Regions from separate parts of the Nitrincola nitratireducens genome, predicted to be linked through region 2. Evidence: riboswitches for the same ligand, from Rfam matches in the RefSeq annotation. Region 2 holds a riboswitch; the other holds the start of a gene.
The links. A riboswitch is a leader RNA that binds a small molecule or an ion and turns the genes downstream of it on or off. The one in region 2 is predicted to bind thiamine pyrophosphate.
Positions count from the first base shown of each region.

Region 1: another riboswitch for thiamine pyrophosphate. It lies ahead of D791_RS02480 (FAD-dependent oxidoreductase); the one in region 2 lies ahead of D791_RS12740 (TonB-dependent receptor).

Region 1 covers NZ_AONB01000002.1:206-3,838, forward strand. Annotated here, with positions in the region: gene D791_RS02475 (NYN domain-containing protein) at 72-545, shown strand; TPP riboswitch at 798-899, shown strand; gene D791_RS02480 (FAD-dependent oxidoreductase) at 992-1,909, shown strand; gene thiS (sulfur carrier protein ThiS) at 1,952-2,149, shown strand; gene D791_RS02490 (thiazole synthase) at 2,151-2,912, shown strand; gene D791_RS02495 (thiamine phosphate synthase) at 2,909-3,508, shown strand; gene pyrE (orotate phosphoribosyltransferase) at 3,505-3,633, opposite strand, start outside.
Region 2 covers NZ_AONB01000015.1:35,603-39,235, reverse strand. Annotated here, with positions in the region: gene D791_RS12740 (TonB-dependent receptor) at 1-1,528, opposite strand, end outside; TPP riboswitch at 1,582-1,684, opposite strand; gene D791_RS20410 (hypothetical protein) at 1,816-1,971, opposite strand; gene D791_RS12735 (DNA recombination protein RmuC) at 1,968-3,281, opposite strand; gene D791_RS12730 (DUF938 domain-containing protein) at 3,529-3,633, shown strand, end outside.

The DNA.
Region 1 (3,633 bases), on a different contig from region 2:
AGTATCTATGATGAGTTCAGGGTTATCATCAGGTAGTCCCGATCCTCCAATTCATATCAAGAGAATCTGTTTTGACCCGAATAGCCATTTTTGTCGATGTTCAAAATATTTATTACACCACACGTCAAGTATTTGGACGGCAGTTTAATTATCGTGCTTTTTGGCAGGCAGCGAGTGAACTTGGCGACATAGTGCTTGCTACTGCCTACGCGATAGATCGTGGAGATTCACAGCAGCAAAAGTTTCAGGATGCCCTGAGACATATCGGATTTGATGTAAAGCTCAAGCCCTATATTCAACGTGGTGATGGCTCTGCCAAAGGTGACTGGGATGTCGGTATTACTATAGACGCATTGCTTTGTGCAGAGGCTGTCGACCGAGTAATTTTATTGTCTGGAGACGGTGATTTTGATTTATTATTGCACACCCTTAGGGAGCGATATCAGGTTTATAGTTATTTGTTTAGTGTTCCTGGGCTCACCGCCCATTCGTTAATTGCAAGTGCGGACGAGTGGGTTTCTATAGATGACTCTTTACTGCAATAGAGTATATGAAGCTTCTTTGCTACTGCCACCCTTGTATTTTTTATATTGATGACTCTTTAGGAAGAACTCCTATATACAGGCTAAGTCTTTATCTTGATAATCTCATCAAGACAGAGCGCAAGGGATTGTGATTGCCTGAAGGATTCAGGCCTCTGTCTATCTCACAGGATCGTGGCTCCGCTGCAAGGAAGCAGCACACTAATTGTCTCTCTCCACCTCTCTTTACACTCTGCTAGCCACTCTATATCATCAATGCATCCGTTGGGGTGCCGTGAAAGGCTGAGAAGTTTTATAAACTAACCCATCGAACCTGATACGGGTAATACCGGCGAAGGGAACGGTGATCTTCTTGTGCTTTGCCATTCCCCCATGCTTATTCCCCATACGTTTAATCCGCTAATTTTAATATTTGCATATCGCTCATATTGACCTATCTAGGGGGAATGATGAGAGTACAAGTAGTAGGTGCAGGGGTTGCAGGTCTATGCGTTGCAAATGAGCTATCTTCTCGCGGTGTTGAAGTCAGCTTACATGACACGTATCGTCCGCCAGGTCCGCATGCATGTTCATGGTGGGCAGGTGGCATGCTAGCGCCCTTCTGCGAAGGTGAAAGCGCCGAAGAGCCCGTCATACGCTTGGGTACACGTGCAGCATCTTGGTGGCAGAAGTTTACGGGCGCTGTTGAGTATAAAGGCTCGTTAGTTTTATCGTCCAAGCGTGATAAAAATGAGTTATTGCGTTTTGCCAGTATGACTCGCCAGCATCGCTGGGTGGATCACCTTTCTATTGCTGAGTTAGAACCCGACTTAGCCGGTCATATACGTCAGGGGCTCTATTTCGACTCTGAAGCTCACCTCGACCCCAGAGTTGCGCTGGCACGTCTTGTCGATACTTTAGCATCTCAGGGTGTTGTATGTACTCAAGAGGAGCCTTTAAGTGACATACTCACAATCGATTGTCGTGGGTTAGCAGCGAGGGATGCTTTAGCTGATCTGCGCGGTGTTAAAGGTGAAATGGTAATCTTAAAGAATCCTGAACTTAATATTAGTCGTCCAGTTCGCTTTATTCATCCGCGTATGCCTCTATATATCGTACCACGAGGGAGTGGGGTGTATATGCTGGGTGCGACGATGATTGAATCTTCAGATCGATCTCGTATTACTGCTCGTTCGATGTTAGAACTTTTATCGGCTGCTTACGCTCTTCATCCTGCCTTTGCCGAGTCTGAGGTTCTTGAAATTGGCGTGGATGTACGTCCAGCCTTCCCAGATAACCTTCCGAGAATACGACGCAGAGGCAACAGGCTATTTATTAATGGCCTTTATCGGCATGGCTATCTATTGGCTCCTGCTTTAGCGAGATGACCGCAGACTACTTATTGACTCATAAACAACCGGAGTTGATGGATGAATGTACTATTTAATGGTGAGAACGTAGAAGTAAGCGCCTCAAATTTGGCAGAGTGCTTGGTTTTGTTAGGTGTTTCAGATCAGCATATTGCAACCGCCGTGAATGGAGAGTTTGTACCTCGTTCTCAGCGTCATCAATTACAATTGACAGAGGGAGATCGGCTAGAAGTCGTTTCCCCTATGCAAGGTGGCTAACATGGCTAGATTTTACGATGTCGACATCACAAATCCTTTGATGCTGGGTACGGCACTTTACCCTTCTCCTGCAATATTGAAAGACGCTTTTAAAGTATCTGGTGCCGAAATTGCGACAGTGTCTTTACGTCGTGAGCAAGGCGCAGGACAGGATTTTTGGTCTCTAATTAAGTCTATGAACCTGCGTTTACTTCCTAATACAGCAGGATGCTATTCAGTGAAAGAGGCCGTGACAACTGCGTATATGGCACGAGAAGTCTTTGATACACCTTGGATTAAATTAGAAGTTATCGGTCATACGGATACATTACAGCCAGAACCCTTTGCATTGGTTGAAGCCGCTCGGATTCTGAGTGAGGATGGATTTCAAGTTTTTCCTTACATGACGGATGATCTGGTTTTAGCGGATCGATTGGTTGAAGTGGGTTGCCGAGTATTAATGCCCTGGGGAGCACCTATTGGCTCGGGCTTAGGCCTGAACAACGAGTATGCACTAAAAACCTTACGAAACTACTTTCCTGACATTCCTTTAGTTGTAGATGCCGGAATCGGTCTTCCTTCTCATGCCGCTAGAGCAATGGAGCTAGGTTTCGATGCTATTCTACTGAATACCGCTGTTGCCAAAGCGCAAGACCCTGTCAAAATGGCGCAGGCATTTTCGCTAGCTATCCAGGCTGGTGCCCTAGGTTATCAGGCTGGACCGATGGAAGTGCGCGATATGGCATCTCCATCCACCCCCGTGATAGGTAAGGCCTGGTTATGATGTCTCTCCCCATTTTCTATCCGTTGCTCGATTCTGTTGAAGGAGTTGAGCTGGCTGCGCGATTAGGTGTTCGTTTTGCACAACTTCGGATTAAGTCAGGAGGGCATGAGACGATACGAGATAACATTCGTCAAAGCCTAGCCATTGCCCGTGAGGCCAATATGATGTTGGTGATTAATGATCATTGGCAGTTGGCCATAGAAGAGGGGGCTGATTGGGTGCATTTAGGGCAAGAAGACCTTATCCAAGCCGATGTAAATGCGTTACGCAGAGCAGGGATTTCGTTAGGTATCAGCACTCACTCACAAGAAGAACTTGAGCGTGCACTCTTGTTAAATCCTGACTACATAGCACTAGGCCCTATTTACCCTACGCAAACGAAGTCGTTGACTTGGTCTGCGCAGGGGCTAGGGCGTATTTCTGAATGGAAAGCCCAGCTGGGTCAGATTCCGCTTTGTGTCATAGGTGGCATTACGTTGGAGCGCTCGAGCGCTGTTTTAGCATCAGGTGCTGACATCATTGCCGTCGTGAGTGATGTTTCGTTGCATCCTGACCCGTCCGAGCGCATTCGTGAGTGGCTAAGCTGCTACTGTTAGGCAACACCGTAGCTGTCTCTGTAGCGTTTGATGGCGTCTAATTGCTTGGTTAAGTCGCCGCGCTCTTGCAAGTAATCAATTAACAGATTGAGTGTAATAATACTGGCAACAGGGATGTTGAAATC
Region 2 (3,633 bases):
ACAAGCTGGTTTGCGTGATTAAACGGTCATCCAGATAACGCCCTTTCGAACCGATTTCATAATTCCAAAGAGACTCGGTATCAAAAATGAGTTGCTCGTTGCTTAACTGCGCTGGGGTAAAACCTCCGTTGACGCCACCCACTTTATACCCTTTGGAAAGGCTGGCGTAGATCGACGTTTCGGGCGTTAGAAAATGCTCTAACGCAAGACGGCCACCCCACAAGTCTTCATTTTTGCGATAGGAGGCACGAACATTGTCATCAAATGCCGTTCGGCTGTGCTCAACACGTAAACCCGATGTTAAGATCCAGTCTTCAGACAAGAGTGTTTCCAGCTCACCGTATAGGGAAACACGCTCCGTTTTAAAATCACTGGTGATTGTCCGACCAGCTCGCGGTAGACCATTGCGAAAAACATCGCGCTTTAGGTCGCTGTCTTGATGAAAACCATGAAGGCCTGCGGTCCACTGCGTGGTGCCGTTGAAAATTTCCTGACCGGGCAAAGACACAAAACGCAATTCTGCCGTTGTTGTGTTGTATTCACGCACATACTCATCGTAGGAGCTGTAACCCCAAGGATGGAAACCGTTAAATGCCCAATCTTCATCGTATCCATAATCACTGCGCGTGTTCGAATGGCTCAGACGTGTCTCAAGTTGATAGACATCGTGGCCTGTCCAAATCGATTTAAGCGCAAAGGCTTTGCTGATTTGTCGATCCCGACCCGGCTCATCCGAAAGCGTTGTGCGGGTGTTGTCTAAACTAAAGGCGTCGTAACCGTTGTTAATATCGGCGTAAAATCCCGTCAAGTCCATTAGCCAGTCATCGGTAATCGCAAATCTCAATTTGGCGCGGATGAAGGTTTCATCAATGTTACTGGTGTTTTTACGGTTCAGGTGGTCATTGCGCATAAAGCCATCACTTTTATTTTGTGAAATGGCTAAGCGTAATCCTGCGGTATCTGTTAGCGGTGTGCTGTAGATGGCGGTTAAGGAATGCGTATTGTAATTGCCAATCGTGCCTTCAAGACTGCCTTCCGGCTGAGTCGTCGGGTCGTTTGATTGCAGGTTAATTAAGCCTGCAAGCGCATTACTTCCGTACAAGGTGCCTTGCGGGCCTCTTAACACTTCAACTTGCTTAATATCCATCAGAGTTGCAGAGGCTGCAATGCTGCTCATGTCGATTCCATCTAACAAGACCCCGACCGATGGATTGACGTGTCCAACAAATTGGCTGCGCTCACCCACCCCACGCATTTGATAAAAGCGTGCGCGTGAACTGCCTTTCGCCGAATTGACGTTGGGCGTTAAAGCTAAGACATCTTCCAAATGCTGGGCTTGGCGCGCTTCAAGTGCCTCTTCGGAAACGGCCGTCACACTGGCTGGCGTTTTAAGTTGTGTCGTAGGGCGAAAGCCTGAGGTTACCAGAATTTCATCCAACACAACGTTTGAGGATGAGGTTTGCGCCATGGCAAAGGGGGTGCTGATAAAAAGTGAGGTTAACACAAAACCCGATAATTTAGGGCTCATATACAGTCTCCGTTGGTGATCGAAGACCCGGTCGCGCGTGAGATTATAGATGACTCTGTGAGTTGTCCTATTCCTACGCCGGCATCATCCGGATCAGGTTCAAAGGGTTCGCTTAGCATCTCAGGCATTTAAAACATGCCACCCCTTAGGATTTAATTGCTGTTGTATACAGCAGCGCGCAAGTATAGCGATTTAGGCGCGCTAGGTTAAGCTAAATGAGCAGAAAGTGCGGACGCCTCTCGTGTTTCAATGATATTTACCAGTCGCATCATCCGGCGAAGTAAAAACTAGGTCTCGGAGCGCTCCTCGTTTACCTCGGCGATAAAATCAATTTCCAGCTCCGCTTTTTCGGTAAAATACTCTGGCAACTCCGCTTTGATGCCAGGTGCAAGGTTTTTAAACTCCCCCACCTGCTTCACTAAATTGCCTCGCCCACTGATCAACTGCCCCTCGGCGGAGACATAGCACTCACGGCCGTATCCAATCCTTTTTTCACTTTTTCGAAGCTGCTTAAAAAGCTATTCAGTTTTTTAAACACTTGCTCTGCCTTGTCTGCCAATAATGCCGTATGCTTATTCTGATCTTCATAACGCCATAACTGTCGCACAATGTTAAGACTGGTCAACAAGGTCGTGGGCGTGGCGACCAGTACATTGCGTTCGATGGCTTGTTGAAACAGTGTTTCATCGGCCTTCAAGGCTTCGACAAACGCCGATTCAATCGGAATAAACATAAACACCATTTCAGGTGAGTTTAAGCCAGGTAAACGGTAATAATCACGATCCGCCAACTCCTTAATTCGACTTCCGATGGCCTGCACATGCTCTTTAAGCGCGGCTTTACGCTCCAACTCCTCCTCTGCATTCACATAGCGCGTGTAGGCATTCAGTGAAACCTTGGCATCAATGATCAAATGCTTATCATGTGGCAAATAGACAATGGCATCTGGACGCTGCCGACCTTCTTCGGTATTGATGCTGACTTCACGCTTATAGTCTTTACCGATTTGCAGGCCGGATCGATCCAATACATTTTCAAGCACCAGCTCGCCCCAATTCCCTTGCAGCTTTTTTTGGCCTCGCAGAGCCGTTGAGAGCTGATGAGCCTCTTCAGTCATTTTATGATTCAGCTCTTTTAACGAGGCCAGCTCTTTGCGGAGCTCTCCCTGTTGCAACGTTTCGCGATGATGAATGTGTTGAACCTCTGTTTTGAAGGTGTCAATCGACTGCTGGAAAGGCGTGAGGACGGCATTCAATCCTAGACTGTTTGTTTCGTGCAAGGCTTTGGCCTTAGCCTCCAATATTTCCTCGGACAAGACTTTAAAGTGTTCAGACAAACTGTTCTTTTGCTTCTCAAAACTGGCCACTTCCCGAGCATGGCTGGCTTCTCGCGCTTTAAATTCTGTTTTAATCTGGGTGAGCTCATTGTTGAGCTGGTTATACTCGTACAACAAGGCATCATGGCGATCGGACAGAATTCTGCGCTCATCATTTAAGGCATCTGTGAGGCGGCGTATGCTCACTTCAGCCTCTTTGTATTTTTCATACGACAGTTCTAAGCGCGTATTTAGCTCACTAAGTTTGGCTCTAGCCGCAGACACCTCCTCGTTAAGCTGTTTATGCACGTATTGCAACTCAAGCAGTGCCGTTTCTTTCTGTTGCAGCTGGCTTTGCGCTTCGTCATATGAGGCTTCCAGCAGGCTAATGCGCCGCGAAAGCTTAACACTTGCCCCTAGGTAACCCACTATTAGCATCATCAACCCGGTTAGCTAAAGGAATCAAGCTGTTTATATCAACGGGCATGGTATTTCCTAATCAATTAAAGGCTGACGAAAAGACAACAAAGTGCAGATTCAAGCTAACCAGCTAATTTTACATGGATAATTGCGAAAACTGACAATAAACCTTGTCATCTTGCCTATAAATTCCGTACTTTATATAGCAAGCGTATAACTGACTCTCTTTAATTGTAATCTCCTTTACTATGCCAAAGGTAACCCAGTGAGCCAATCATCCTACATGCAACCCCATCTGGCCAAACGCTTAAGTGCACCAGCTGCATTACGCAATCGAGAGCCTATTCGCCAAGCACTTGCCGCGCATTTG